Regions from separate parts of the Cohnella sp. GCM10027633 genome, predicted to be linked through region 1. Evidence: riboswitches for the same ligand, from Rfam matches in the RefSeq annotation. Region 1 holds a riboswitch; each other region holds the start of a gene.

Region 1 (7,664 bases):
GTGAAGAAGAGCGGCAAATACGGCTTCGTCGATAAACGCGGCGCAGAGATCGTCCCCCCTCAATTCGATCGCGTGCACGAATTCAGCGACGGGTTGGCGGCCGTGAACGAGAAAGGTAAGTGGGGCTTCATCTCGAACCCGTTGACCAAATAAGATGAAACGTAAGCCCCGCAAGGGGCTTTTTATTATGCAATCCCATGCGTTCCGGTGCCCCGGACTGGCACGAAGCGGCGAAATCGAGTAAGCTAGTGGGCGTAGAGGACGGATCGGCGAACGGCCGGTTCGACGGAGAACGGAGGAAGACGAAGCGTGAACGATGCGAACGAAGAGGGCGGAGCGGCGCTGCAGCCAGGCGAGCGACTCGACGACCTGTTGACCCATAACTTGAAAATCATCCAAAGTCCCGAGGTGTTCAGCTTCTCGCTCGACGCGGTGCTGCTGGCTCGGTTCGCGGGGGTTCCTCCTCGCGGACGCGTGCTCGATCTGTGCACGGGCAACGGGGTTATTCCTCTCTTGTTGACGACCCGCACGGAAGCGCGAATCGACGGGGTGGAAATCCAGCCGCGGCTCGCGGACATGGCGACGCGCAGCGTCAGGTTGAACGGACTCGGGGAGCGGATCTCGATCATCGAGCAGGATCTGCGCGAGTGGCGGGTTGGCGGCGACCATGAGCTATACGACGCCGTTACCGTCAATCCGCCGTATCTTCCGCTGCAAAGCGGCGATCATAAGGGCAATCATCATCAAGCGATGGCGCGCCATGAGCTCGGATGCAAGCTGGAAGACGTCGTAGCCGCATGCGCGAGGTCGGTTCGCCGCGGAGGGCGGGTGTCGATGGTGCACCGGCCTTCCCGGCTTGCCGACATTATCGACTTGATGCGGAGGCACAAGCTGGAGCCGAAGCGAATCCGGTTCGTCCACCCCCGCAAGGAAGCGGAAGCGAACATGGTATTAATAGAAGCAACGCGCGAAGGCAGGCCGGAAGTTCGGTTGCTGCCGCCCGTCATCGTCTATGGAGACGACGGGGATTATACGCCGGAGCTGCTCGCGGTATTCTACGGAGAAGCGGCTGAACTGCCCGGCTTCCAACGGACGAACGGACGCACGCACGGGCCGATCGATAGCGGCAAGCCAGAGGGATAGAACGTTCGAGCCTGACGAAGATTTTTATATCAAGGAGGAGACGCAATGACGGAGCGGGACACGCAGGGCGCGGAACAGAACGTGCAAGCAGCGAGCGTACAGCGCAGCTTCGCGGCGAGAGAGCGTCCGGGAACGTTGTACTTGGTCGCCACGCCGATCGGCAACCTGGAAGACATGACGTTCCGCGCGATTCGCACGCTGAAGGAAGTTCAGTTGATCGCGGCGGAGGATACGAGGCAGACGCGCAAGCTGCTGACGCATTACGATATTCAGAACAGGCTCGTCAGCTATCATGAGCATAACCGGGAAGCGAGCGGTCCGGAGCTAATCCGTCTGCTGCTTGACGGGCAGAGCATCGCGCTCGTTAGCGACGCCGGCATTCCGGCCATCTCGGATCCGGGCGCGGAGCTCGTGGCCGCGGCGGTCGCGGACGGAATCCCCGTCGTGCCGATTCCGGGAGCTAACGCGGCGCTGTCCGCGCTCATTATCTCGGGCTTGCCGACCGATCGCTTCCTGTTCGTCGGGTTCCCTCCGCGGGAGCGCAAGGGCATGGCGAAGCTGATGGACGGCTTGGAAGGGGAGACCGGCACGATCTTGTTCTACGAATCGCCGCACCGGCTGAAGAAGACGCTCTCCTTCATCGCCGAGCGATGGGGATCAAGAGGAATGGCGATCGTGCGCGAGCTGACGAAGCGTCACGAGGAAGCGGTCAGAGGAACGGTCGAGGCGTGTTTGGCCCACGTGGAACAGAACCAGCCGCTCGGCGAATGCTGCATCGTGCTGCAAGGCCGCTCCGCCTCCGCCGAAGGCGCCGCATCCGAAGGCTCGGCGGCCGCATGGTGGTCGCAGCTCTCGCTGGCCGGGCACGTGGAAGCTTACGAATCGAGGGGGCAGAATCGCAAGGAAGCGATGAAATCCGCGGCCTCTGATCGAGGCGTTACCCGGCGGGACGTGTACCAAGCGTTACTCGGGGAAGCGTGATCGCCGACAACGCCGAATCGCAAAAAAAACCCTCCCGATACGAATTCTCGGGAGGGTTGCAAGGAGTTATAAAAAGGTTAGAATTAACATTTGTAAGATTACAAATTCATTATAAACTATTTTCTTTAATTTGTCACAGGTGAAGGCAAATCCTTCAAACATTCTCTGCAAACAATTTTACCTTTGAAGTAAGTAACGTTCTCCGCGTTGCCGCAGAAGATGCATGCAGGCTCGTATTTCTTCAGCATGATGCGCTCTCCGTCTACGTAAATCTCAAGCGCGTCTTTCTCTCCGATGCCCAGCGTACGACGAAGTTCGATCGGAATAACCACCCGGCCTAGCTCATCGACTTTACGGACGATACCCGTGGATTTCATCATTTGGAATTACCCCTCTCTAAAGGTTAGAATGATATTGCATAATGGACCTATTGTCCAGAGTTTGTCCTGGTCGCCAGTATTCGACAAAACATTCGACAAAGTTCTCTGTTTTCCGATCTCTATAGTACCAACCATTCCCAAAAAAGTCAACCTAGAAGCGGCCTAAAATTGAGGTTTTTCTAATGATAATCTTATAATATAAGGCAGAATTACGAACGGCCGCTTAAAAATCGATGAAAGTGAATAGGGAATTGAAATTCGACTTAATTCGACAAAAATCGATTTTATCCCTCACGTTTGTCGAATAATCTGATTTGTCGAGGTGAATGCGATGCTGGCAAAGCTCGAGGAAGAGAAAGTATTCAAGGATCCGGTACACTCCGCCATCTACGTGCAGGACATGACGATTTGGAAGCTGATCAACACGCGCGAGTTCCAACGCCTTAGAAGAATCCGTCAGCTCGGTACGTCCTATCTGACCTTCCACGGCGCGGAGCACAGCAGATTCTCGCATTCGCTCGGCGTCTACGAGATTACGCGCAAGATCATATCGCAATTCGAACGCAACGGTTATACCGACTGGCCGAGAGAAGAGCGATTGCTCAGCCTATGCGCGTCGCTGCTGCACGATATCGGCCACGGTCCCTTCTCCCACTCGCTCGAAGAAGTGTTCCATACGCATCACGAGGAGTGGACGTGCGAGATCCTATTAGGGGATACCGAAGTGAATCGCGTGCTGCGGGAAGTGTCCGAAGATTTCCCGCAGCAGGTCGCGGCCGTCATTCGCAAAACCTACGACAAGCCGATCGTCGTCAGCCTCGTCTCGAGCCAGATGGACGCCGACCGGATGGATTACCTTCTGCGCGACGCGTACTTCACTGGCGTCAACTACGGTACCTTCGATCTCGATCGCATTCTCCGCGTGCTGCGTCCTTATAAAGGAAAGATCGTCGTCAAAGAGAGCGGCATGCACGCGGTGGAAGACTATCTCATGTCCCGATATCAAATGTACTGGCAAGTGTACTTCCATCCCGTTACGCGCAGCTCGGAGATCGTGCTGAGGCAAATTTTCCGAAGGGCCAGCGAACTGAAGCGGGAAGGCTACGCGTTCGGATTCATGCTTCCGCCGATCGCGCAATTATTAGAAGGAACGCTAACGCTGTCGGATTATCTGCAGCTCGACGAAGCGATGGCGCAGACGGCATTCGGACAATGGACGCGCGAGGCGGACGGGTTGCTGTCGAATTTATGTCGTCGATTCCTGGATAGGCAGCTGTACAAGTACACGCCGTTCGAGCATAAGGACGAAGCATGGTTATCGGAGCTGAGGGAGGAGTGGCGCGAGATCGGCCTGAATCCCGACTATCACCTGGAAGTCGATACGCCGTACGATTCGCCTTACGATATCTATAAGCCGGAATTGCTGCCGGGCAGCCGCGGGAAGCTTCCGATCCTGCTCCTGGACGATCGGGAGCAACTGACGGAGATATCCGTGAAGTCCGATATCATCCGTTCGATCGCGGGCATCCACCAAGGCAAATATTATATCTATTACCCTGCCGACGAAGTACAGAAACACATATCCAAGCTGAGCTCGGAAACTATTAGCAAGCTCACTATATAATAGAAGGGAGACAACTTCCGACATGCTTATCGACACCCATGCGCACTTAGACTCCCCGAAATTCGACAACGATCGAGAAGAGATGATCGCGCGCGCGCAAGCGGCGGGAATCGACACGATCGTCAATATCGGCTTCAATCGGGACACCATTCCTTCGACGATGAAGCTGACCGAGCGGTATCCGTTCATCTACGCCGCGGTGGGCTGGCACCCCACGGACGCGATCGACATGCGGCTGGAAGAAGATCTCGCTTGGATCGAATCGCTGTGCGCGAATCCGAAGGTCGTCGCGATCGGGGAGATCGGTCTCGATTATTACTGGGACACGTCGCCCAAGGAGCTCCAGCATACGGTGTTCCGCGAACAGATCCGGCTCGCCCGCAAGCTGAACAAGCCCATCGTCATTCACAACCGCGACGCCCACGAGGATATCGTTCGCATTCTGCGCGAGGAGAACGCTTCCGAGGTCGGCGGCATCATGCATTGCTTCTCCGGCAGCTGGGAAATGGCCAAGCTGTGCCTCGATATGAACTTCTATATTTCGTTCGGGGGACCGGTCACTTTCAAGAACGCGAGGGTGCCTAAAGAGGTGCTCGCGAACGTTCCGATGGACCGATTATTGGTCGAGACGGACGCTCCGTATTTAACGCCGCACCCTCATCGCGGGCAGCGGAACGAATCCGCTTACGTGCGTCTCGTCGCCGAGACGGCGGCTGAGATTAAAGGGCTTAATTTGGAAGAAATCGCCATTATTACGAGCGAGAACGCACGTCGCTGTTTGAGTCTACCGAGATAAAACGGTTACAATCGAAGAAAAAACGATCAGCGCGTAGAAAAAACTGTTTTTTGCCTCGCTAATTGCGGTTTTTACCGTACAATTCACGAAAATACGGCCAAATACGTCCTTTGCCCCTTCTTTACACACGAAGTAGGTAGAAGGTATCATCTAGAGCAGAAGTTTGAATATGGCATCCCTTTTCCAAGTAACGCTTAATCTCCGAATCGGAGAGCGGGGGACCCGACGCGGCGACGACGTGGCATCATTCGTCCAATGCGGTCCGAGCAATCTTGGGGTGAATTTCGCAAGGTCGATCAGGCGGCTTCCAGCTGAAGCTTCGCAGGATCGTGCCGAGCGGATAGGGCGACTCTCTTCGTCCGAACCCGACAGCTAACCTCGTAAGCGTAATAGAGAGAGGTCAACCTCGTGCTGCCCCATTCCCTTTATTCATGAAGCGGAAGCCACGAACAGGTCCTCTGTCAGTGGCTTTTTGTGTTGAACAAAAGGTTCATGAACGGTTGTACCGGGTACGAACGACCTTAGATTTGGAGCAAGGCGGCGCTGCGAAGAGTCCGGCCGCAAGGCATCTCGCACGTGTCGTTATCACAACGGATAGTCGCGTCAGACAACAGTCAATGCATCACAGTCGACGGCGGGGCTATGAAGGAGGAACGAGAAAATGGGGGAAGTTCCTGTTCTGGAAACCCATGATCCACGACCGACCGGCAAGCTTATCGCACTGCTGCGATGGAAACCGGAGCAATTGCGCATCGTCCTGCTCGGCGCAATTCTCGCATTCGCAATCCTCATCATGTTCGTGTCGTTGCTGCAACCGGCGGCGGCCAAAAACATTTCCATCGTAGACAACGGATTGACGACAGTCATCCAAACGCGGAACTCCGATATACAGGACGTTCTGCAAGAGCATCGAATTCGGGTCGGTCCATACGATCGTCTGTCCTTGACGACGGGGCGATTGGAAGAAGGCAGCACGATCGTCATCGATCGCGCGAAGAGCATTACGGTTACGGCGGACGGCAAAGAAGCGATCAAGCATACGGCGGCCGATACGGTCGGGGATGCTATAGAAGAGCTGAACGTCGCGCTGGGCACGGAAGACAAAGTTACGCCCGCACTGAATGCGCCACTGACAGACGGAGTGAACGTCGTCATTAAGCGCGTCCGCACGGAAGTCGTGGAGACGTCGCACGCGGTCGCCTTCGAGGTCGTCGAGCAGAAGAACGCGAACCTCGCGGAAGGCAAGAAGAAAGTCGTCAAGACGGGCCAACAAGGACAAGTCGTCGTTCGCACGGCGAAAGTGTACGAGGACGGCAAGCTCGTGACGGAGAAGGTAGTGGAGAAGACTGTCTCCAAGCCGGCCGTCCAGCAGGTCGTGGCCATCGGCACGAAGAAACCGGAGGTCAAGACGCTTGCGTATAACGGCAAGCCGTCGGCTTCCGAAGCGAAGACGGTGAAGCTGAACGGCAAGTCCGTGAAGGTCAAGCGCATGCTGAGCAACGTGACGCTGACGGCGTATTCCGCCGGCTTCGAGTCGACGGGCAAGCGCAAGGGCGACGAAGGTTACGGCGTGACGTCGTCCGGCGCGACCGTTCAGGAAGGACGTACGATCGCCGTGGACCCGAAGGTCATCCCGATCGGTTGGTGGGTGTACATCGAGGGCATCGGCTTCCGTCGCGCGGAAGATACGGGCGGCGCGGTCAAAGGCAAGAAGATCGATGTCTATTACGACAGCGATAAGCTTGCCGACCGGTTCGGCACGAAGAGAGGCTATACGGTCTACGTGATCGGTCCGGTGAAACCGTCGCTCAGTTAATCCGGGCGCGCGGACGTTCATCGCGGCACGCTCGCGGAACCAATCGGGAAGAGGCGTCATTGGCGCTTCTTCCCGATTTGTGTTATACGATACATAAGGGCGGCGGTGCGATGCCGCCGGGACGAGAACGGCAAAGGCGGAATGGCGAAGCATGTTTCAAGAGATCATTGTCGTAGAGGGCAAGGACGATACGACGGCGGTAAGACGGGCGATCGGCGCCGATACGATCGAGACGGGCGGTTCGGCGATCGGCGAAGACGTGCTAAGGCGCATCGAGCTGGCGTACGAGCGCAGGGGCGTCATCATCCTCACCGATCCGGACGCCCCGGGGGAACGCATACGCAAGATCGTCGCCGAGCGCGTTCCCGGGTGCAAGCACGCGTTCCTGACGAAGGACGAGGCGAGAAGCGCCCGAGGACTTGGCGTGGAGCACGCGACCGACGAGGCGATCCGCAGGGCGATCGAGCGCGTGCGCGGCCCTGAGAGCGCCTCTGGCGCCTCGGAGGAGATCGAGTGGAGCGACCTGCTGGATGCGGGGTTGATCGTTCACGCGTCTTCCGCGCGCCGTAGGGAGCGTATGGGCGAGCTGCTCGGCATCGGCTATGCCAACGGCAAACAATTTCACAAAAGATGTCTCATGTTCCGCATCACGCGCGAGGAATTCGCCGGCGCGTTGGAACAGCTGGAGCGGGAAGGGCTGTAGAACCCATTGAACAAACCGAACAATTCGAAGCCGCCGTACAAACCGTACAATAAGGCGGCGGGCAAAACGGCGAAGCCGAACGCGGGCGGCGGAACGCCGAAAGGCAGTTCCGGCGCAAGCGGGTCCGCCGTCCAGGCGAACGATATCGCGACTTCTTCGCGAACGAAGGAAATTATCCGCAAGCATCGTTTCACCTTCAAGAAGAGCCTCGGCCAGAACTT
Region 2 (7,664 bases), on a different contig from region 1:
TCGAAGTCGAATACCGCCATTATCCGCTGACGATGCGCAGAGAGCGGCTGTCGGGAAGAATCAACCGGTGGCTGGAGATGCAACTTACGAACATCGGCGATCCCAAAATCCGCAAGGAACGCGGGCAGTCCGGCAAGCAGCGATTGCGCGCCTTCATGAAGAAGCTGTCCGAAGCGACCCCTCTCGCCTTCTATAAGGCTGCGTTCGCCGACAACGACGGCGGGACGATTCCCGCGCAATTGGCGAAGGACACGCTGAAGCTGCTGAAGGGCGGCAAGATACTACCCGAAGACTTGGCGCCTCTCGTCTGGATCCATTACGCGTTCAACGGCGCGGAGAACCGCCAATTCGACCACGTCGTCGTCGACGAGGCGCAGGACGCGTCGCCGCTTCAGATCGCGCTGTTGCGAGCGTATATGTCAGAGCCGTCGTTCACGATTCTCGGGGATTTGGCGCAAGGCATCCACGCCTATCGCGGCGTGCACCGTTGGGAGGAGCTCTCGTCGGTGTTCGCGGAGGAGCATCGCGCGTATCATACGCTGAAGCTCAGCTATCGGTCCACACTAGAGATTATCGAGTTCGCCAACCGGATTCTCGCGCGAACCGATACGGGCTTGCCGCCGGCCGAGCCTGTATTCCGGAGCGGAGAGCCGGTCGAGGTCGCGAGGCTGCCGGACGAAGCGGCCATGATATCGCGCATCGCCTCTTTCATCTCGGATAACCAAGCGGGCGGCATGCGGACGATCGCCATCATCGGGCGGACCGATGCGCAATGCGCCGCTCTTCAAGAGAGGATTCAATCCGCGGGAATCGAAGCGAATCTTATCGCCGAAGGCCAAGCCGCCTATCGTGGCGGCGTCACCGTCGTGCCCGCCCATCTCGCCAAAGGGCTCGAATTCGACGCCGTGCTTATCGCGGACGCGAACGCGCGCCATTACGCGAACGAACCGATGGACGCCAAGCTTCTGTACGTCGCCTGCACCCGCGCGCTCCATCGGCTGACGTTGCTGTTCCTTGGCGATCCGACGCCTTTGATCGAGGAAGCGCAACAAGAATAGTCCCGACAATTAACCACCCCCGACCGGCGGCACGCAACCGCGGATCGGGGGTGTATTCGTAGTTGGTATGATCAGTATGGATTACGGTTCGGCGTTCGAAGAAGGAAACGGCCGCACCAATCTGGCCTCAACGTTCGCCAGCACGACGTCGATCGATACGTTCTGCCCCGTCTCGTTAAGCTGCATGTCCAGCATCGGCAACGTTCTGAACGACTGCCCGTCGCGCAAGTATACGCCCGCGATCGGGAACGTCTTCGCCTCATACTCCCCAGCCCCCGTCGTTGCGGATTCCGCGATGACGATCATGTCCGTCAGCCCGTCCCGGTCGGCATCCTCGAAAGCCAGCTCGCGGATACCCGTCAGCGTGCCGCGCTCGTTACCGTGAAACTTCGGAAACCGATAAGCGATTCGGCCTCTATCGTCCATCAGGAAGAATGCCGCCTCCGCGCGTCCGTCCACCCGCTTCGCGGCAACGAACGTCGAATGGCCCCATTCCTCCAACGTAACGTCGAAGGTCCGGCCTTCGATCGCCGCATAACCTTCTTGCGACAGAGAAGTAACCGCCAGACTCGGCAAGTCGATCGCCGCCGCGCCGAACGCGCTGGCTGCCGCCCGCGGCGAATCCTTGGCATAGGCTTGCAGCAGCGCGATTCCGGAGGCGACGACTAACGCGGCCGCGATGGCCGCCACCGCGACGGTCGTTCTGCTTCTCGCGTTCACTATCGCACACCCCCGTTCGTACGGATTTACAAGCGCCGCTAAGGAGAATCTACCATCTCCCGCGAACGGATGTAAATGCTTTCACTTTAAAATATCGATATTTTATCGCGTCCCCAACCGCTTGCCGTCTTCCCTTCCGCATAAGAGCAATTCCCGGTTGGACAGGTGCATGAACGAAGGACAACCGTCATATATATCCCGTAGATGCTTGTCAACGGGAGGGTTATCCGTATGCCTGAACGCCGTTCGCTGCGCGTGCTGCTATTCGTCGCGGCCGCCGCAATCCTGGTAAGCTCCGTGAGGTTCGGCTTCGCCGAAGCCTGGGTGGAGCAATATTCGCTGCCGGCCTCCGAGCTCTCCGCGGAGTTCGCCGCCGCCCCGCCTTCCTCGGTGCAGCCGAAAGCCGATCCCGCCCCGGACGCTCCGCTGACGCCCAAGCCGGTCGTGCTCAGCAACCGGGTCACCGAATACCACGTCAGCGTGAAGCTGAACGAACAAGAAGGAACGCTTGCCGGCGAGCAGACCGTCACGTGGAAGAACACCGGGCGCAAGCCGGTCGCCGACCTGTACTTCCACCTGTACCCGAACGCGTTCTCTCCCGGCAGCACGTTCCTTGCCGAGACCGGCGGGCAGTTGCGCAACGACCGCATGAAAGAAGGCAGCTACGGCAGCATGGAGCTGACCGAGCTCACGACCGAAGAAGGCGAGACGCTTCTCCCCCGTATCCACTACGTTCAGCCCGACGACGGCAACAAGGCGGACCGCACGCTCGTCACGCTTCGGCTTCCGCAGGCGGTCAAGCCCGGCTCGTCCGTCACGTTGCGTATGAAATACAGCGTCAAGCTGCCTGACGTATTCGCGCGCATGGGCAAAGCCGGCGAGTTCGTCATGGCGGGACAATGGTTTCCGAAGCTCGCAGTCTACGAGACGGCCGGCACCCGAGGCCGAACGGCCGAAGGCTGGAACCTGCATCAATACCACGGCAACTCGGAATTCTATTCCGACTTCGGCATCTACAACGTCCGCATCAACGTGCCGCAAGATTACAAGGTGGCGGCGACCGGCTTCCAGACGAAGACGCCGAGCGTCGCGAACGGACGGAAGACGGTACAATTTTACGCGGACGACGTGCACGATTTCGCTTGGTCCGCATCGCCTTCCTTCACGTTCGTGGAAGACTCGTTCTCCTCTCCCGGCATTCCCGGCGTCCGGATCAAGCTTTATCTCGATCCGCTCCACGCGGAGCTGCAGGACCGCTATATGCACGCGGCCAAGTCGGCGCTCGCCAAGCTCGGCGAATGGTTCGGCGAGTATCCTTACGCGACGCTCTCCGTCGTCGTGCCGCCGGCGGACGCTAACGGAGCGGGCGGCATGGAATACCCGACGCTCGTCACCGCCGCGGCCGCGGACAACAAGAACCCGGGCTACGACCTCGAGCGCACCCTCGTGCACGAGATCGCGCACCAATACTGGTACGGCCTCGTCGCCTCGAACGAATTCGAGGAAGCCTGGCTGGACGAAGGCTTCACCTCTTACACGGAAGATAAGCTCATGTCCGCCATCTACGGCGTATCGCCGAATACGCCGATCGAAGCGAGCTACTTGACGAATCCGGAGCCGCTCAATCAATCGTCTTGGCAGTTCCGCGATTCCGACCGGTACGCCGAGAACGTCTACCTGAGAGGCAAGCTCGTGCTTACCGCCCTGGAGCGGCAAGTCGGGGACAAGACGATGGCGAAGATCATGCGGACTTATTATCAGAAATACCGGTTTAAGCACCCGAGCTACGCCGACTTCCAGAAGGTCGTCGAGACGGTTACCAAGTCGAAGTGGGACGACTTCTTCCAATCGTACGTGCAGCGCGCCGAGATGGCCGACTTCTCCGTCGACGGCATCTACAGCCGCAAGACCGAAGAAGGCTACGAGTCCCGAGTCCTCATTCGACGCCATGGCGGCAGCGCGCAGTCCGTCAACGTGTTGTTCCGGTTCGAGGACGGACAGACGGCCAGACGGACGTGGGACGGCGTGCAGGACCATGTCCAAGTTCAACTCCTATCCGCCTCTCCGCTCTCGTTCGCGGCCATCGATCCGTCGCTCAACGTCGTGCTCGACAATCGCAGGTACAACAACTATTTGAAGGCGGAAGTGCAGCAGCAGGAACGGACACGATGGTCGGCAGGCATCACGCAAGTAATCGAAGGCTTGTTCGGAACGATAGCATGGTGAGGTGACGCCAGATGAGAGAACGATTAAAAATGGGATGGGACACGACTCTCCGGCATAAGTATGTGTTGGTTCTCCTTTTCCTGTACCGCCTGCTATGGGGATTCTTCCTGTACCGGTTCGTCGACGGGATCGTGACGCCGATTCTGGCGCGCTACCCCGGCGACCATCCGAACGCGAACGCCGCCCAGCTGTTCCTCGTCGAAGCGCAGTTCCGCCTGCTCAAGACCGACATGCTGAACGAGACGCTGACGCTGCTCGGCGCGCTGCTGCTCATGCGGATGATCCTCACGCCCCTGCTCAACGCCGGCGTCTACTACTCCTTCCATCACTCGAGGGACGGAGAAGGCACGCTGGTATTGTCCGGAATGAAGCGGTCATGGAAATCGGTAACCGCGCTTTACTGGCTGGAGAACGCGCTATCCGCGCTCCCTGCCCTTTGGCTCGTCCCGCTTGCCCGCGATCGCTTCTATGCCGTAGGCTCCGTCTCGGATTGGCTGCGAGAGCTGGCCCCCTACGCCATCGCATGGCTTGCGTGGGGATTCCTGCTCCACCTGCTGTTCCAATTCATGCAGTTCGGAGCCGTCTCGAAGGACGGCATTCTGAGAAGCATCGGACTCGCGCTGCGCAAAGGGCTGCCTCTGATCGCCGTCACGCTCGTCATGCTCGGCATCGGGATCGCGGTATCGCTCGCGGCTTCGGCCGTCACGTTTCTCTGGTCGGGCTTCCTCGCCGTCGCGCTGCATCAGGCCTTCCACTTCGTCCGCTCGCTGCTGACGCTGTGGACATCGGCTTCCCAATACCACGTATGGCGCGAATCGTAAGCCATCTCCTCGTCCCTCGTTCGACACGAAGCTTCACGGGACATTCCCCGGTTGCCCCCTTCTCGGGTGGGCGGCCGGGGTTTGGCGTTATTATCGGCGAGTAAAAATGTGCGAAAAGGAGGGGTGTGAATACCCAGTAATCCGCTTTAGATTAGGAAATTCTCATTTAGTAATTGCAGGAAATTCGCCATAATCACCGAATATCTAAGGCTGAGTGTAAAAAATTTGCCGAGTCCTCGCGCACACCGGGGAACGGGGGAACCAATTAGTACGGGTGAATTGGCTTCGCATCAGAGGAGCCATAGGGAACCTTCAACCGAACCCTCCAGCTAACCTCGTAGGCATTGGAAGGAGTCACCAGCTTTGCGCAAGTTATCCGTCATTCTGTTCTCGCTTGCTTTGCTCCTGCTCGTCCAAGTCGGAAGCGTATTCGCGAGTTCCAAGCTGGACACGGAGGTCGACAAGCTGATCGGCATCGATTACCGGTACGGCGGCACGACGACCAAAGGCTTCGACTGCTCCGGCTTCACGCAGTACGTATTCAAGAAATTGGGCATCGATCTCCTGAGGGATTCGAGATCGCAGGCAACCCAAGGCAAGAAAGTCTCCAAGGACGATCTGCGTCCGGGAGATCTCGTGTTCTTCAAGACGAACGGCCGGACGATCTCTCACGTGGGCGTCTACGTAGGCGAAGGCAAATTCGCCCATGCTTCCACGAGGAAGGGCATCACGATCAGCGCCCTCTCCGAGAAATCGTACGCGAACACTTACGTGACCGCCCGCCGCGTTATGGACACGGAAACTTACCAAGCACTGGCGACCGAGTTCGATCCGGCGGACGCCGAATTGATCGGACCTGCGGATGCAGCCACCGACGAACCGTTGGAGTAAGCTTCGGCTGACCCGACGCATGAAGAAACCCCGCCAATTGGCGGGGTTTCTTCGTTGTATGGGGACGTTCGGAGGCGCCGGCGAGGATGAACGCCTTCTCCTAACGCGAACCCCATACGCCCCGCCCGTGTAGTTAGCGTTATCTGATAACGCTAATTACCCGGACGAAGCCTACATGAAACAATAACGCGATCTCGTAACGCTAAATTCTTGTTCGAGGCGTTCGTGACGCTTTAACGCTACCTCATAGCGCTAAAATCCCGTTCGGCGCACTCGCGAGATTTTAACGCTACCTCATAACGTTAAAATCTCATTGGACGGGCTCGCGACGATTTAACGTTACCTCATAACGCTAAAATCTCATTGGACGGGCTCGCGACGATTTAACGCTACCTCATAACGCTAAAATCTCGTTTGACGAGCTCGCGACTGTTTAACGCTACCTCATAACGTTAAAATCCCATTGGACGAGCTCGCGACGATTTAACGTTACCTCATAACGCTAACGCACGCACGTTCACGCGGGAAGTCGGCACCGCGTTAGCGGCGTCTTCGACCGCCGCCATTACCGCCGTTGCCACCGCCGCCGTTGCCGCCTTGCGGACGGCCTTTCGCCGCCGCAACGGGCTCGCGAGTCTTCGCGGGCGCATTCTGCTGTCCCTTGTTATCGCTCTTCCCCGCGACTTCGAAAATCTCCATCGGATACGGATGACCTTCCACCCGCGGAACCGGCTTCTTGATCAGCTTCTCGATGTCCTTCAAGTACGGCAGCTCCTCGTATTCGCAGAACGAGATCGCGATGCCGCTCAGCCCTGCCCGGCCGGTACGTCCGATGCGGTGCACGTACGTCTCCGGAATGTTCGGCAGGTTGTAGTTGATCACGTGCGACAACTCGTCGATGTCGATGCCCCGAGCCGCGATGTCCGTCGCCACGAGCACGCGCGTCGCGCCGCTCTTGAAGTTGTTCAGCGCCGCCTGGCGGGCGTTCTGCGACTTGTCGCCGTGGATCGCCTGCGCCGTGATCTTCGCCTTCGTCAATCCGCGTACGACGCGATCCGCTCCATGCTTCGTGCGAGTGAACACGAGCGCCGATACGATCGACTTGTCCTGCAACAGATCGACGAGCAATTGCAGCTTGTTCGGCTTATCCACGAGATACACCGATTGATCGATGCGCTCCGCCGTCGACGACACCGGCGTAATTTCCACTTTCACCGGGTTGTGAAGCAGCGTCTGCACCATCTGTGAAATTTCCGGCGGCATCGTCGCCGAGAAGAACAGCGTCTGCCGCTTAGCCGGCAGCTTCGCGATGATTCGCTTCATATCGTTAATGAAGCCCATGTCCAGCATTCTGTCCGCTTCGTCCAATACGAGAATCTGAACGTGCCGCAAGTCGACGACGTTCTGATTCATCAAGTCGATCAACCGGCCGGGCGTCGCGATGACAATGTCCGCGCCTCGCGCGAGCGACTCCTCTTGCCGGACTTGGGACACGCCGCCCACGATGACCGCGCTCCGCAGCTTCGTGAACTTGCCGTACGCGCGGATGTTATCGTCGATCTGAATCGCGAGCTCGCGCGTCGGCGTCAGAATCAACGACCGGATGTGCCGCTTCTGCCCTTGGCTGCCCGACGGCTGCTGGCTCAGCAGTTGGATGATCGGCAGCGAGAATGCCGCCGTCTTCCCCGTCCCCGTCTGCGCGCAACCGAACAAGTCTCGGCCCTCCAGCACGGCCGGTATAGCCTGCTCCTGGATCGGCGTCGGCGTCGCGTAATTCTCTTGCTCCAATGCCCGCAGAATCTGCGGAATTAACTTCAAGTCCTGGAATGTCATAAGGTCTCCTTAATCATACGTTCTACGCTGATTGTTCGATCATACCTCTCCTGCACCGAACGCGCAACCCGGCACCTCCGGCAACCGATCGTCGGCTTGCGCAAGAAGAGACCCC
Region 3 (7,664 bases), on a different contig from region 1:
CGAGCGCTAGCCCGGACGGGTGATTCGGTTACCCCCGGCTAACCGCTCCCCGCGGATAATCGGACATCTGGTTGACGGAAGCGACCGCCTCCGTCATCTTGCTGGGCTTGCGCCAGTAGTTCTCGTTGCCGGGCAAGTCGTCGAACCACGCGGCGTCCGGCGGGCAATCGAGCACCATGAAGCGCCCGTAGTCGCCTTCCCGCGACTGGTGGTATTTCAAGTACGCTTTGCCGTCCTCGATGGACAGGATCTCTATTTTACCGGAAGTGTGGCTCATCGACAGGCGGACGCGCTTGCCCAGCCCGGACGTCCTCGCCTTCGCTTGCTCGACCAGCTCATACACTCGGGCGAGCGGAAGCACGAAGTCCCGGTTGCCCGCGACCGGACGGTTGACGAAGAAGTAATACGGCGTTACGCCGGCCCAAGACAGCCGGTCTAGCAACTCGCCGAGCACCTTCGGATCGTCGTTGATCCCGCGCAGGATCGGCGTCTGGTTGACGACGATCGCCCCCGCGTCGTGCAGCGCCGCGAAGCCGCGCACCGCTTCCGGAGTAATTTCCTTCGGATGATTAATATGGGCCATGACGTAGATGCGCTTGTTCGCGTCGGAGAACTCCCTGATCGTCTCGAGCAGTTGCTCGTCCTCGTAAATTCGCATCGGGTTGAACACCGGGATTTTCGAGCCGAGCCGGATAATCTTGACATGGTCGATCGCGCGAAGCCTCTCCAGAATGGAGCGAAGCTTCGGCGTACCTAGAATCAAGCTGTCGCCGCCCGTGAGGAGCACGTTGCTGATCTCGGGATGCTCGGCGATGTACTTCAATCCCGGCTCCACGTCCGTCACCGCTTCCTTCACGTCGTTGCGGAACAACCTTTTGCGGAAGCAGTACCTGCAATAAGCCCCGCACACCTCCGACACGATGAGCAGCGCCGTCGATTTGTACTTATGCTGGCAGCCGGGCACGACGTAATTCGTGTCCTCGTCCGAGGCATCCCACCGGCCGTATTCCTTCAGTTCCCCTTCGTTCGGGATGACCAGCTTGCGCAGCGGGTCGCGGGGATCGTTCCAATCGATCAAGCCCAGGTAAAAGTCGTTCACGCGAAACACGAATTTCTCCACGATTCTCTTCAGTCGTTGACGCTCCGTCTCCGGTATGTGGACGATGCGGTCGATGTCGGTTATATACTTGGGTTGTGCCATTCGTAAATCCTCCTCAAGTTTATAGTCGCTCGAACGTCGGCGGAATGGTACCGGACCTGCCCTACCCCCTTCCTTCGCCATAATAAAAAGACCCTTGAGCGTACGGAAACCAGACGGTTACCGTGCTCCGGGTCTTCGGATAAAAAGCAAAAAAAGACCCGCGAAGGGTCACTGACGGCAGATTGTCTCATCTGCGCACCGAATTCCTGACCCATCTGAAGCCGACGAGGTTAGCTGACGGGCTCGGGATAGATGGTTCCCTACGATCCGTACGACCGGACCGATACGCCCCTGAAGATTGGTTCCCCCGCTTCCCGGCGTGGACCGGGAACTAAGCTCCTTCTACTATATGTCAGGTTAGCAAAAGGTGTCAAATTTTCCATGCGCACATACTCACGAGCGCGGTGGTCACCGCGGGAACGCGTACGCCCGCTCGACCTTGCAGATCTTCAGCTCGTAGCTCGCGTACCAGTCTTGCCGGCCTCGGCTTTGCGCCACGAGATGCTCCTCGTTCTTCTTCCAATCGCGAATGGCCTCGAGACTCTCCCAATAGGAGATCGTAATGCCGAACCCTTCGGCGTTCCGCACGCTCTCCACCCCTAGAAATCCGGGCTGCGCCCTCGCCAGCTCCTCCATCCGATCGGCCATCTCTCCGTAGCCGTTGTCGCCTTCCGTACGCTGGCTGGAGAAGATGACGGCGTAACACGTCTCGCTCGATCCCGGTTCAAGACCGTGGGTCATTGGCATGGGGGTTAGCTCCTAACTTCATAAATTCACAGGGAAGATAATTAATTTGAAAATTTCCGATTCAACCTATTATAACAAGAGAGGGGCAGGATGAAATGCATCCTGCCCCTCTCTTGTTACATTCCTGCCGGTATCGATGGCGTCGTAACCGGCGTTGCGCCAGGTGTTACTCCATTCCCGGAAGTCGTGGTCGTCATTATTAAATAGTAATACGTCGTTCCCGGTAGCAGGTCGATATCCCGATCAACGAACTCCATTGTACCTGGAGCTATGAGATATACAATCTCGGTCATACTTGAAACTTCGGACGTCAGACCTCTGAATACTCTATAGCTAACCCCATCTCCTGTAGCGCTATCCGTCCATGTCACGCTGTTAACGACCCTATTGTCTTCGATAGCAGAGGTTACGCCGACATTCGTAACGGTATACGGGAAAATGAGGATATCCGTGAATGGCTTCGACAGGTTATCTTCGCCGTTCACATGATACATCTTATAGGCTCCCGGGGTTAACGAGATCACGTCTAAGTTCACTGTTTCACCCGCATATACAGTCTTCGTAACGGATAGTCCGTCATCTAGATAAGAAATAAGATCCGCTTTCGAATTCGGATATTGCGAGGTCGGAACGACATAGACGGTACCGGACTGATCCGCGCTGAATTGGAGCATGGATTTCCCCATTGATGGATGCGCTGTTTTTTCCTGCATTGCAATAAGCGCAGGATTAGCCGCTTTTTTATCCGCCTCGAACTTCGAAAGCGCTTTATACATAGCGTAGATGTTCACTGCCAAGTCATAGGTCGTTATTTTCCCCGCCCCGCTGCTTATATAACGCGGTCCGGATAAATCCAACTCTAGAATCGCTTTTGCACCTGCCCGATACTCGCCAATCGCGTTACCTTCGACAGCAACGGATTTTTTCTGTTCCGCAAGTGCCACTAAACGCTTTAGTTCCGAAAGATCGTTCGAATTTAGCGCATTCTTGAATGTTTGAACTGCCGAAGTCAGCGCGGTATAGCCCGACTGAATTTGTTCCGGCGTAGCGCCCGCATGATTAAGTACGCTGGCCGCAGCTCGTATCGCCGCTTCCAAGAGCTCTTTGCTACCCGATGCAGCCAACCCTGGAGCTGTGCCTTCCGAAGTAGAGTTGTATACCAATCTCGCTTGTACATAGGCGACTTTGAAACTTTCGAGTACAGGAGTGCGTATCGCTGCGTTCCTATAATAGATTTCTTGGGTATTAAGAGTCGCAAGCGCGCCATTGACCGCCGCCTGCGTTGCTGCGCTATCGTCGGCAACAGTCCGTGCCTCTTGAATGACCGATGCTAAGCTCGCCTTAGTTCCGAAAGGAACGTGTCCGACTGCGATGCCTTCAACCATACTGTCATGAAGAGCTTGAAGTGATGCAATTTTAGAAGCCAAGGCATCCTTGTTGACCGTTGTCGGCGGGTTAGGAACTACCGGCGTAGTGTTGCCCCCCGTATTCGTAGCCGGCTTCCCGCCAACCTCCGCTTGAACGCCGCTTCCGACTTCGACGTTCTTCGGCGTCTGCTCGATCGAGGATCCGTTCGCCTGAATATCGGCATTCTGAATGAGGCCTTGACCTACGACCTTCGTGACCGCCGCGAGAATCAGATCGACGATCGAAGCATCTTTGCTAAGGTTAACGTTAACGTCGCCTGCGCCTTTATCTACGTTTAGACTACCGACTTCGCCCTTCGGAATTTCGATATTGATCTTCGCCGCGAGAACGTCGACCGTCTCGAACTTGCCGCTAAGCGTTACTTTCGAATCCGCTGGAAGCGTCTCCGCCAGCGTGACGTTCTGGAACCCTTTGCCCGTCGTGCCTTCGGCGGACTCCAGCTTCGCTCCGGATTCCAGTATCACGTCGCGGACTTCTGTCGTCCCTTCGACGACGATTCGAATCATGCCGTCCTTCTTGTTGACGACGATCTTCACGACGACGGAGTTCTCGAAGTGAACGCTGTTCGCGCCGCCGCCGTTGACAGAAGTCGTGCCGGCCACCGACACTTGCTTCAAGAAGACGTCGCCGTCGCCTACCGATTCGGCGATCGTCAGGTTGCCTTGAATGTCCATGTTCCGCAACGTTACGCCCGGGGACGAGATCAACACATCTTTGCCGACTTTCTCTACGCCGCTTTCAGGTCCATACACGCCCGGCTTGTTATAGACCGCGACCTTCTGCACCCGATAGTCCAGCGCGCGCGTCAACAAGACGACCGCTTCCGCGCGGGTAAGCGTGTCGTTCGGACGGAAGCTGCCCTTGCCGTTTCCGACCATCAACTTCGCGTCAACGACCGCACCGACGGCGTTCTTCTCGGCGTCCGACAAGTTCGCTGTGTCTTGGAGCGTACTCGCGGACACTGCAGGAGCCAGCTCGAGCAGCTTGGTCAGCGCCTTCGCGGCTTCAAGACGAGACACCGGTTGAGTTGCCGAGAATGTTCCTTCCGCAATGCTTAAGATATAGCCCTGGGCGAGTGCCGCAGCCAAATCCTGATAGAACCAATCGGTTGCTTTCACATCGCTATACGTTACCGCAGCTTGTCCTGCGAACCCGAACGAAGCGTTGATCATCTTGACCAACTCGGCGCGGGATACTTTTCCTTCCGGACGGAACGTTCCATCTTTGTACCCGTTAATGAATCCTTGATCGAGCCAAGCTTGAATCGCGTTTTCTGCCCAATGGCCCTGGACATCCTTGACCGTTCCGGCTAACGCGCTAAGACTGCCCGCGAGCGCCAACGTTACGGCCATGATAATCGCAAGTAGCTGTTTACCCATGAACTTCTTACTCATCGCTAACTCAACTTCCTTTCGACATTTTCTCCTGATATTGGACATTACACTGGAAAATATATCATATTAAAGCAGGAGAATCTCGGAATTAATTGGTAATTTTAGGTCCTTTGTCGAAAAAGTTGTCGTAGCCGATAAAAAAGACCGACCATCCGCAGATGATCGATCCCTTGTCCATTCCCCGCGTTTCCGCCTGCCACCGCTACGCCATCCTCTTCCGAACGATACGGATAAGAAGCCCCGCAGTACCTGCGGTAAAATGCGCCGACTACATTCAGGAGAGGCACGGTCCGTAAGCTGCGATCACAATTGGAGAGTATTCGTCTCCACCCGGTATCCGCGTCTCCCGATGAGCCACTGCGCGAACAGCAAGTTCGGCACCCAGCAGAGCCAGCCGATGACGACGAACGTGACGTTCGTGTCTTCGAGTCTGAATGCCGCGGCGGCGATGCCCGTATACAGACGCAGCATGATCGCCGCGCAAGTCAGCGCGTAGTTGCGCGTCATCCACCGGCCGTGGGCTTGCGCGTCTCTATCGACGATTATGCTCTTGAGACTGCGATACAGCGTATATAACCACAAGGCCGATAGCGTCGCGAAGCCGAGCTTGCCGCTTACGCCTCCATCGGCGTAATAGGCCATGTACAAGCCGGTTACGGCGCCGATCGCCAACGTGACGGCGTACAGGTAACCGATCGCGCGGTGCACGTTCGGCTTGCGGAGGCGCAGCCGTCTTACGAATTGCAGCCAACCGATCGTCAGCGCGACGCCGGACGACGCGGCGTGCGTCCATAGCACCTTGTACCAGAGCGCCGGCAACGTATCGTCCTTTTCCGTGACGAACCCTTGGTCCCTGATGCCGTCGTAATCGCCGTACAACGCGAAGGCGTACGCTCCGATTCCGACGGCCAATATCGCCAACAAGACGAACGTCCATCTCGGCATAACCGCAACCCGCTTCGCCATTTGCAATCACTCTCAGTCACTTGGAATGGAATTCCACTGTAGTGTATCACCGGATCGCGGATCGCGGTAAGCGGCTTGCGACGGTGTCTTCCCTCGACTAGAGGCGGGTCGGATCTCCGACCGACGCGAAGAAGCCGCCCCGGACGAACCCGGAAGCGGCTTGTTCAATAGCGCCTCGATTGCTTACGCCAGAATCTCTTCGATCTTCGCGACGACGTCAGCGGACAACGTTACGCCGGACGCGCTCGCGTTCTGCTCGAGCTGCTCGACCTTCGTCGCGCCGACGAGCGCGCTGGCGACGTTGCCTTGGCGAAGCACCCAAGCGAGCGCGAGCTGCGTCAGCGTCAGTCCGAGCTCCTGCGACAGCGCGATCAGTTGCTCGACCTTCGTCAGGTGCGTTTCCGTCAGGAAGTTGTTGATCCACATGTTCGACTTCGGATCGTTCGCGCGGCTATCTTGCGGAATTTGCTGGCCGAGGCGATATTTGCCGGTCAGCACCCCTTGGGCGAGCGGCGAGAACACGACCTGCGAGATGCCGTTCTTCTCGCTCACCGGAATCGTCTCCTGCTCGATGCCCCGGTTGAACATGCTGTACTGCGGCTGATGCACGACGATGCGGTCCAGCAAGTACTTGTCGGCGACGCCGAGCCCTTCCTGGATTTGCGCCGCCGTCCATTCGCTGACGCCGACGTACAGGATTTTGCCTTGGCGGACGAGATCTTCGATCGTGCGAAGCGTCTCTTCCACGGGCGTGTTCGGATCGTAACGGTGACAGTAGAAAATATCGACGTAGTCCAGCTGCAGCCGCTTCAAGCTCGCGTGCACTTGCTCGAACACGTGCTTGCGGGAGAGGCCGCGATCATTAGGCCCTTCGCCCATCGGCCAGAACGCCTTCGTCGCCACGACGTACGATTCGCGCGCGTGCTGTTGCAGCGCCTTGCCGAGCAGAATCTCCGCCGCTCCGCGTTCGTAGACGTTCGCCGTGTCGAAGAAGTTGATGCCCAGCTCGAACGCGCGGTTCGTCAGCTGTCCGACGATATCCTCGCCGACCGTCTTGCCGTACGTAAGCCAGCTGCCCAGGCTGATCTCGCTCACTTGCAGGCCCGTGTTGCCTAATTTGCGATATTTCATCCGATGATCCCTCCATGCGGTTGATTAGAATGATTGCGGAATGCGGCGAACACTCATGAACACGCGTTCACAACAGCCTATAATAGCGTACCAATACGCCAAACGGCTGTCAACTCGGCCCCTTTGCGCAAGCCGAGCCGACAACCGCTGCCCTTGTCCTTATTGCTCGGTTACATACCAGAACGGATCGCCCTTGCGAGCGGAAACGAAGACCGGCTTGATCTTCGACCAATCGACCGGCTTATCCGCGTCCGTAGACGTCCGGTAATCGAACTGCACCGGGTACCGGATGCCGCCGTCCGCTTGCTTAACGCCCTTGCCGATCCGATAGCGGGCGATCCATGGGCTGGATACGCCCGTTACCCAGTTCAATTCCTCGAACGTCGCCAACTGCCGATCGCGGGTCGCCGGATCGAGCACGGCGAATTCCATCGCGCCGTTCCGTGTCCGACGCGCTTCCGCCCACGTCCTAACCGCTTGCTCCGGCGTCTGTGCGCCAAGCGCGCGCTCGAGCAGCGCGATCCGCTGCTTCATGAGCGAGATTGCGGCGGCGTCGGCCGGCGCCTCAGCCCGGGAAGCTTCCGCGTCCTGCACCTCTAAGGCCGCAACCTCGTCGCCGAAGTCTCTCGAACCGCACGCCGTTAGCGCTAAGACAACCGCTAGCGCGATGATCATGGTCGTTCTTCTTTTGCCCATCCTATACGAGCCCCCTGCTGTCTAATGAGACGGAGGCGACTCGCCGGGCTAACCTTCTGCCTACGCCTTGCCGAACCGCTTCGCCGACCGCGCCTTCAACC
Region 4 (7,664 bases), on a different contig from region 1:
GTGATCGTGGAACTCGACAGTTGCAAGCCGAGCTGGTCTACGAGCCGGTGAGCGGACGCGTTCACTTCGAGCGCGTGCGACTTCTCGATATCGTTTAAGTCCGAGCTTAACGTAGAATAATAGAACCATCCGACCGCCCCGAGAGGCAATAGCAGGACGACGATCATCAATAGCAACACTTGCACTCGCAAATAACTCCAAAACCTACGCTGGCTCCTCATTTTCCCTGCATCCCCCTGAACATTGCTAATCATACGAATTTGACGAACCGGTAGGTTTTTCCTGCTTATTTCCGAGGAAATAAGACAAAAAGCGCTATTTTTCTTCGGCCGACCCGGGCTATAATGGTGAACACGGAACCCAAACAGAAGGACAGGATGAGAAGACATCATGAATAAGAAGCTACTGCTCTCAATCGTCGTCGCCGTTATCGCGGCCGGAGGCATCTGGACGCAAGCAAGCGGCTTATCCGGCAAGAAGAACGCGGCCGATCCGGCCGAATCCGTCCCGTCGCAATCGCAGCCCGAACCGTCCGCCCCTCCGGAGGATGCGCATGTCATCGCCAGCCTGCCTGACCGAACGATCGAGAATCGCGACGGCGGTCTCGCCGTCGTTACGAACGCGTCCAGCACGCTCGTGCTGGCGAACAAGAAGCGGAATCTGCCCTCCGATTACGAGCCCGTCGATCTCGTCGTCCCGAACGTCGACTTCTCCTTCTCCGGCGACGCGCCGAAGAAGCAGCTGCGCCAAGAAGCGGCGACCGCTCTCGAAGCGCTGTTCGCCAAGGCGAAGGAAGACGGCATCGATCTGAAAGCCGTCTCCGGCTATCGTTCCTACGCGACGCAGCGGTCGTTGTTCGCCTACTACGCGGACAAGCACGGCGAAGAGGAAGCGACGCGCTTCAGCGCTCGCGCCGGGCAGAGCGAGCACCAGACCGGGCTCGCCATGGACGTGTCGAGCGCAAGCGTCGGCTACGGCCTCGAGGAGAGCTACGGAGAGACGACGGAAGGCAAGTGGCTCGTCGCCCATGCGGCCGACCACGGCTTCATTCTCCGCTATCCGAAGGGCAAGGAAGAGATTACCGGCTACCAGTACGAGCCGTGGCACATTCGTTTTGTCGGAACCGACGTCGCGAAGCGGATCATGGACGAGGGTACGACGCTGGAGGAGTTTTTCGACTCGGTGGCGGTGGAAGTCGCCCGATTCGAGTCGGCCGCGACGGAGTAATCAACCGCAATCATTCGTTACTGCCGGCCCCGGCACCGAGATTCTATCGGTGCCGGGGCTTTTTATGCCGGTCGGCATAGGTACCTCTACCAAAAAATAAGCCCGCCGGACGATCCGAAGATCGCCGACAGGCATCATAACAAATTCTCTTACATGCCCAGCCACTTCTTGAACAAGTGCTTGGTCGTGTCTTTGTTCATCGCGGCGATCGACGTCGTCAGCGGAATGCCCTTCGGGCACGAGCGCACGCAGTTCTGCGAGTTGCCGCAGCCCTCGATGCCGCCCTCTTCCATGAGCGCTTCCAGACGCTCGTACGCGTTCATCTCGCCCGTAGGATGGGCGTTGAACAAGCGTACTTGCGAGATCGGAGCCGGTCCCATGAAGCTGCTGCGGTCGTTCACGTTCGGGCAAGCCTCGAGGCATACGCCGCACGTCATGCACTTGGACAGCTCGTACGCCCATTGGCGCTTCGCTTCCGCCATGCGCGGACCCGGTCCGAGATCGTACGTGCCGTCGATCGGAATCCATGCTTTGACCTTCTTCAACGATTGGAACATGCGCTCGCGGTTGATCACGAGGTCGCGAACGACCGGGAACGTGCTCATCGGCTCGAGTCGGATCGGCTGTTCAAGACGGTCGATCAGCGCGGAGCACGCTTGGCGCGGCTTGCCGTTGATGACCATCGAGCATGCGCCGCACACTTCCTCCAAGCAGTTCGACTCCCAGCATACCGGAGCCGTCTTCGCGCCGTCCGCCTTGACGGGATTGCGCTGGATTTCCATGAGAGCGCTGATGACGTTCATGTTCGGACGGTAAGGAACCTCGAACTCCTCCGTGTAAGAGGAGGCTTCCGGTTGATCCCGGCGCGTAATGATGAATTTGACGGTACGTTGTGCCGTTGCCGTGTCTGCCATCGTTTAGCCCTCCTTCTTCTTGTTCGCGGAATAGTCGCGCGTACGCGGCTTGATGAGCGATACGTCGACGTCTTCGTAGGAGATTTGCGGGCCTTCCGCGGTCCACTTCGCCTTCGTCGTCTTCAGGAACTTGTCGTCGATGCGGTCCGGGAACTCCGGCTTGTAGTGCGCGCCGCGGCTCTCGTCGCGCATGAGCGCGCTCACCGTCATCGATTCCGCGAGCTCGAGCATGTTCCACAATTGACGCGTATACGCCGCTCCCGCGTTGTTCCACTTGATCGTATCGTTGATGTTGATCTTCGTATAACGCTGCTTAAGCTCCTTGATCTTGTCGATCGTCTGCTGCAGCTTGTCGTTGTGGCGAACGACGGTCATGTTGTTCGTCATCCACTCGCCGAGTTCCTTGGAGATGACGTACGCGTTCTCGCTGCCGTCCATCTTCGTGATGGCGTCGTACTTCGAAGCTTGCTTGTTGCGCTCGCGCTCGAACACGCTCTCGGCGATGTCCTCCGCGGACTTCTTGAGGCCTTTGATGTACTCGATCGCTTTGGGTCCCGTCACCATGCCGCCGAAGATCGCCGACAGGAGCGAGTTCGCGCCTAGACGGTTCGCGCCGTGGTATTGATAATCGCACTCTCCGCAGGCGAATAGGCCCGGGATGTTCGTCATCTGGTTGTAGTCGACCCACAGTCCGCCCATCGAATAGTGGACCGCCGGGAAAATTTGCATCGGGATCTTCCGCGGGTCGTCGCCCATGAACTTCTCGTAAATCTCGATGATGCCGCCGAGCTTCACGTCGAGCTCCTTCGGATCTTTATGCGACAAGTCGAGGTAGACGCGGTTCTCGCCGTTGATGCCGAGCTTCTGGTTGACGCAGACGTCGAAGATCTCGCGAGTCGCGATATCCCGCGGCACGAGATTGCCGTACGCCGGATACTTCTCTTCGAGGAAGTACCAAGGCTTGCCGTCCTTGTACGTCCAGATCCGTCCGCCTTCGCCGCGAGCGGATTCGCTCATGAGGCGGTTCTTGTCGTCGCCCGGAATCGCCGTCGGGTGAATCTGGATGAACTCGCCGTTCGCGTAGTAGACGCCTTGTTGGTACACCGCGCTGGCTGCCGTGCCCGTATTGATGACCGAGTTCGTCGTCTTGCCGAAAATAATGCCGGGACCGCCCGTCGCCAAGATGACCGCGTCGCCGCGGAACGTAACCGACTCCATCGTGCGCAGGTCTTGCGCCGAAATGCCGCGGCAGACGCCGTCGTCGTCGAGCACCGCTCCCGTGAACTCCCAGTGCTCGAACTTATGCACGAGACCGGCCGCTTCCCAACGGCGAACTTGCTCGTCCAACGCGTACAGCAGCTGTTGGCCCGTCGTCGCGCCCGCGAACGCCGTGCGGTGGTATTGCGTGCCGCCGAACCGGCGGAAGTCCAGCAAGCCTTCCGGCGTGCGGCTGAACATAACGCCCATCCGGTCCATCAAGTGGATGATGCCCGGCGCCGCTTCGCACATCGCCTTGACCGGCGGTTGGTTGGCGAGGAAGTCGCCCCCGTATACCGTATCGTCGAAGTGCTCCCACGGAGAGTCGCCCTCGCCCTTCGTATTAACCGCGCCGTTAATGCCGCCTTGCGCGCACACCGAGTGCGAGCGCTTGACGGGCACGAGCGAGAACAGATCGACGCGCATGCCCGCTTCGGCCGCTTTTATCGTTGCCATGAGACCGGCGAGACCGCCGCCTACGACTATCACTTTGCCTGTAGCCATTACGTGTTCTTCCTCCCTATCCGGTTCTGCCTCGGCCGAACCGTCTATCGATGCGTATGATTACCCTGCCGTTACGGACGCGATCGTTGCAGCCGCCGCATCGAACTCGTCTCCGCGGAAAGCGAAGAGCGACAGCAGGAACATGACCGCCACGATGACGAAAATGACCATGCAGATGTTCGCGGATACTTTCTGAGCGCGCGGACCTACCGTAATGCCCCAGCTGACCAGGAACGCCCAGATGCCGTTCGCGAAGTGGAACGTTGCCGCGATTACCGCGATAATGTAGATGGTAAAGACGACCGGATCGCTTACGATGTCGTGCATGTGCGAGCCCAGTTCATCGTACGTCGTGTTGCCGAACGTCACTTGAAGTCTCGTCGTATAGACGTGCCACGCGACGAAGATGAACGTGATGACCCCGGTAATGCGCTGCAGCGCGAACGCCCAGTTGCGCGAGTAGCTGAACCGGCCCATGTTCAAGTCGGATTGGAACGCCATATACAGTCCGTATACCCCGTGGAACAGAATCGGCAGCCAGATGATGAACAGCTCCAGGAAGAACAGCAATGGCATGCCATGCAGGAAATCGATGCTGTCTTTAAACCCCTGCGGTCCTTCTTCATATGCGGAGTAGTTCGTCAACGCGTGCTCGACCAAGAACAAGCCGAGCGGGATGACGCCGAGCAAGGAGTGTAGCTTGCGCGGTAAGTAAGAATTCCCTTTCATGTCCGTATACTTCTCCTTTCGTGACCCGTGCGTTTGTCGTCCGGAGACGGAATTATGGATGTTCACCCATTCGTCACCAGACGTCACCGCCTTTAAGGTTACTCTATTTTCGCTTATAATGGAACTGCTTATTTTTTATTATAACTTATAACGAATGCGCATATCGAACGACGATTCGACAACGAAGGAGCATCGGATAATGCTTGAGGACATGCGAATATTCGCGACGGTCGTGGAACAAACGAGCCTGAACAAAGCCGCGGAACGCCTTAACGTCTCCCAGCCCGCGCTATCCCGGCGGATCGCCAAGCTGGAGGCAGAGCTCGAGGTCACGCTGTTCCGCCGCATCGGCAAGCGGCTGGAGCTTACCCCCGCCGGACAGCTCACCTACGAATTCGCGCTGGAGCTGCGCCGGTTCCACGGCGGTTACCTGCAGAAGCTGAACGCCTTTAAGTCCGCCGAGTCGCCCGTAGCGACGATCGGGGCCAGCCTGACCACCCTCCAGACGACGCTGCCCGAGTTGATTACCGCGATGACGGAGAAACATCCTCAGCTCGAGATCAAGGCGATCACGGGCAAATCGCACGAGATCGTGACGCTCGTGAAGGAACGCAAAGTCGACTTCGGCCTCGTCGGATCCGCCGTCATCGATCCGGCCATTACAAGTTTACCCTTATTTGAAGATCATCTCATACTCGTGCTCCCAAGAACGCACTATATATTAGAGAGAACGCAGCTGGCGATGAACGACCTGAACGGATTGCCGATGATTCTGTTCGCGCCGGGCACTTGGTATCGCACGCATACGGACGAGCTGTTCCGCAAGTACAAGGTCCAACCGGACGTGCGGATGGAGATCGACTCGTTCGAAGCGATCATTCGCCTGCAGTCCGCTTGCCGGGCAGGGACGTTGCTGCCGAAGTCGTACTTGCGCGAGCAACTGCTGGAAGACAACGACTTGTATCTCGTCCGCATTCCCGAGCTGGAGGCGACGAAGCGAACGACCTCGATCATCCACGGCGATCCCGCCTGGATCGCGCCGGCCACGCGATACTTGATCGAGGAAATGACCGCTTATTTCAAGCGTTGAGCGAAATCGGCGAATGCAGTCCCGGCGCGGCTTCGACGCCGATTACCGGGATTTGCCGGTTCCAACCGCCCGCCTGCTGTGTTAACCTCTACAAGAATAAAAAACGGGCCTAAACCGCCAGGTGCGGGGGAAAAAGAAGTAAAGTACGCGAGGACGGAACGATCGCATGACCGCTTGGTTCCGTTCGGACTTACTCGGGGTGAATCGTATCGTATGGAATGGCAATCGTGCCGCTCGACGTCTCGTAGGGTTGATCTCCCAATCCGAACCCGACAGCTAACCTCGCCGGCCCTAGATCTTAGGAGGCAACGCATTGATGAAAGACGCAAGGAAGAAACTCGCCGCCCGCGCGGCGTCGCTCGTACTGGGCGGCGCCCTGCTCGTCCCCGCGTTGACCGCTCACGCGGCAACGTCGCACGTCGCATCAGACACGACGACGTTCTGGAAACTGTCCCAGTATTACGATATTCCGGTCCGGCAGTTGCTGGATGCCAACCCGAACATAGATCCGCAGAACGTATACGCCGGCTTGAGGCTCGCGATTCCGGGAGACGGAACGGTATCGGCGAAGTCCGCCGAAGAGCCGTCCGTAACGGCGCAATCGATCACGACGACGGCGGGCCGATCGCTCGCCTTCTCGAAAGTGCTCGACATCAAGGCGACCGCTTACTCCGCTTCCGCGGAAGAGAACGGCCCTTGGGGCCCCGTCGACTACTTCGGCGACGCGCTTAAGCTCGGAACGATCGCGGTCGATCCGTCCGTCATCCCGTTCGGCTCGAAGCTGTATATTACGGGCTACGACTTTAACGGCTTGCCCGTCGGCGGCATGGTCGGCACCGCGACGGACAAAGGCGGAGCGATCAAAGGCAATCGCATCGACATCTTCGTGCCCGGTTCCCGCTCGTTCGTGTCCGGCTTCGGCGTTCAGAACGTGAAGGTGTATATCCTGAAATAACGGTTACGGTTATTCCGAGGCTCCCGGAGGCAAATTCAACATTTGCTTCAGGGAGCCTTCGTTCGTCCGCTCGGCCGGAATGCCGAGCAGCTCGGTCAACGCGACCGGCTCGTAATGGTGCTCCCGCAGCCAATCGATGATGCGCGGAAGCGCCTTGACCGTCCCCGCCAAGCTTTGCCCTTCCCCGCCGCCCGCGTGCATCAGGATCACCGATCCCGGACGCACCGCCTTCGTCACGTTGCGGAATACCTCGTCGGCCGTCAATTGCCGCCAGTCCGCCGAATCGACGTCCCAGTTCACGACCGTGTACCCTTGCGCCTTCGCCCATTCGAGCTGCTCGGGCATGATTTCGCCGTAAGGCGGCCGCACGAGCTTCGGCCGGTAGCCGATGATGCCCGAGATGACCGTCTCCGCGCGGGTAATCTGCGACTTGACCTTATCGAGCGGAAGCTTGGAGAAGTCCGGATGGCTGTAAGAATGGTTGCCCACGTCATGCCCTTCCCGTTGAATGCGCCGCAGCAGATCGGGATGCTTCTGGCTGCGCGTGCCCATCGCGAAGAAGGTCGCCTTCACACGCTTCTTTTTCAAGACGTCGAGCACTTGCCCCGTGAATCTCGGATCCGGAACATCGTCGAACGTCAACGCCACCTTCCGGACTTCCCGGGACGCGGACAGCACGAACACCCCTTCGAATCGGCGCTCGAGCTCCGTCCACTGAATGCCCGGCGGGACGGCTTCCGCCCTGCGCGCAAGCCCCGCGAAACTTAAAAAGGCGACGGTGCCCGCCAGCACCATCACCGCGATTCTTCTACCCCTACCTGTCATTGCGCCACCCTCCCGGGACCGTTCGTCTCCCTATATCCTGAGCGAGTGGCAATGATTTCATACCCGTGCAATCGATCGTCTATCGGTTGATCGACTCCTGGAATTGTTCGATCTGCTGGTTCGTCCCGATGACGACCATGACGTCTTTCTCCGCGAGCACGTC

What was found. A riboswitch is a leader RNA that binds a small molecule or an ion and turns the genes downstream of it on or off. The one in region 1 is predicted to bind cyclic di-AMP.
Region 2: another riboswitch for cyclic di-AMP. It lies ahead of ACFQZG_RS23745 (C40 family peptidase); the one in region 1 lies ahead of ACFQZG_RS25420 (resuscitation-promoting factor).
Region 3: another riboswitch for cyclic di-AMP. It lies ahead of ACFQZG_RS23965 (KamA family radical SAM protein); the one in region 1 lies ahead of ACFQZG_RS25420 (resuscitation-promoting factor).
Region 4: another riboswitch for cyclic di-AMP. It lies ahead of ACFQZG_RS26915 (3D domain-containing protein); the one in region 1 lies ahead of ACFQZG_RS25420 (resuscitation-promoting factor).

Annotation. Positions count from the first base shown of each region.
Region 1 covers NZ_JBHTGV010000018.1:74,929-82,592, reverse strand. Annotated here, with positions in the region: gene ACFQZG_RS25450 (WG repeat-containing protein) at 1-153, shown strand, start outside; gene ACFQZG_RS25445 (tRNA1(Val) (adenine(37)-N6)-methyltransferase) at 310-1,143, shown strand; gene rsmI (16S rRNA (cytidine(1402)-2'-O)-methyltransferase) at 1,189-2,124, shown strand; gene ACFQZG_RS25435 (AbrB/MazE/SpoVT family DNA-binding domain-containing protein) at 2,250-2,504, opposite strand; gene ACFQZG_RS25430 (HD domain-containing protein) at 2,836-4,128, shown strand; gene ACFQZG_RS25425 (TatD family hydrolase) at 4,151-4,924, shown strand; cyclic di-AMP (ydaO/yuaA leader) riboswitch at 5,106-5,326, shown strand; gene ACFQZG_RS25420 (resuscitation-promoting factor) at 5,586-6,740, shown strand; gene rnmV (ribonuclease M5) at 6,892-7,443, shown strand; gene rsmA (16S rRNA (adenine(1518)-N(6)/adenine(1519)-N(6))-dimethyltransferase RsmA) at 7,588-7,664, shown strand, end outside.
Region 2 covers NZ_JBHTGV010000015.1:26,121-33,784, forward strand. Annotated here, with positions in the region: gene ACFQZG_RS23725 (HelD family protein) at 1-1,058, shown strand, start outside; gene ACFQZG_RS23730 (hypothetical protein) at 1,140-1,778, opposite strand; gene ACFQZG_RS23735 (M1 family metallopeptidase) at 2,010-4,004, shown strand; gene ACFQZG_RS23740 (hypothetical protein) at 4,016-4,825, shown strand; cyclic di-AMP (ydaO/yuaA leader) riboswitch at 5,042-5,184, shown strand; gene ACFQZG_RS23745 (C40 family peptidase) at 5,189-5,716, shown strand; gene ACFQZG_RS23750 (DEAD/DEAH box helicase) at 6,257-7,549, opposite strand.
Region 3 covers NZ_JBHTGV010000015.1:92,185-99,848, forward strand. Annotated here, with positions in the region: gene ACFQZG_RS23965 (KamA family radical SAM protein) at 29-1,201, opposite strand; cyclic di-AMP (ydaO/yuaA leader) riboswitch at 1,406-1,549, opposite strand; gene ACFQZG_RS23970 (antibiotic biosynthesis monooxygenase family protein) at 1,610-1,942, opposite strand; gene ACFQZG_RS23975 (S-layer homology domain-containing protein) at 2,065-4,815, opposite strand; gene ACFQZG_RS23980 (DUF2306 domain-containing protein) at 5,074-5,736, opposite strand; gene ACFQZG_RS23985 (aldo/keto reductase family protein) at 5,920-6,867, opposite strand; gene ACFQZG_RS23990 (hypothetical protein) at 7,027-7,563, opposite strand; gene ACFQZG_RS23995 (DUF2277 domain-containing protein) at 7,624-7,664, opposite strand, start outside.
Region 4 covers NZ_JBHTGV010000022.1:28,795-36,458, forward strand. Annotated here, with positions in the region: gene ACFQZG_RS26885 (methyl-accepting chemotaxis protein) at 1-185, opposite strand, end outside; gene ACFQZG_RS26890 (M15 family metallopeptidase) at 391-1,227, shown strand; gene sdhB (succinate dehydrogenase iron-sulfur subunit) at 1,377-2,141, opposite strand; gene sdhA (succinate dehydrogenase flavoprotein subunit) at 2,145-3,902, opposite strand; gene ACFQZG_RS26905 (succinate dehydrogenase cytochrome b558 subunit) at 3,963-4,631, opposite strand; gene ACFQZG_RS26910 (LysR family transcriptional regulator) at 4,831-5,721, shown strand; cyclic di-AMP (ydaO/yuaA leader) riboswitch at 5,818-6,028, shown strand; gene ACFQZG_RS26915 (3D domain-containing protein) at 6,038-6,676, shown strand; gene ACFQZG_RS26920 (polysaccharide deacetylase family protein) at 6,686-7,501, opposite strand; gene ACFQZG_RS26925 (potassium channel family protein) at 7,581-7,664, opposite strand, start outside.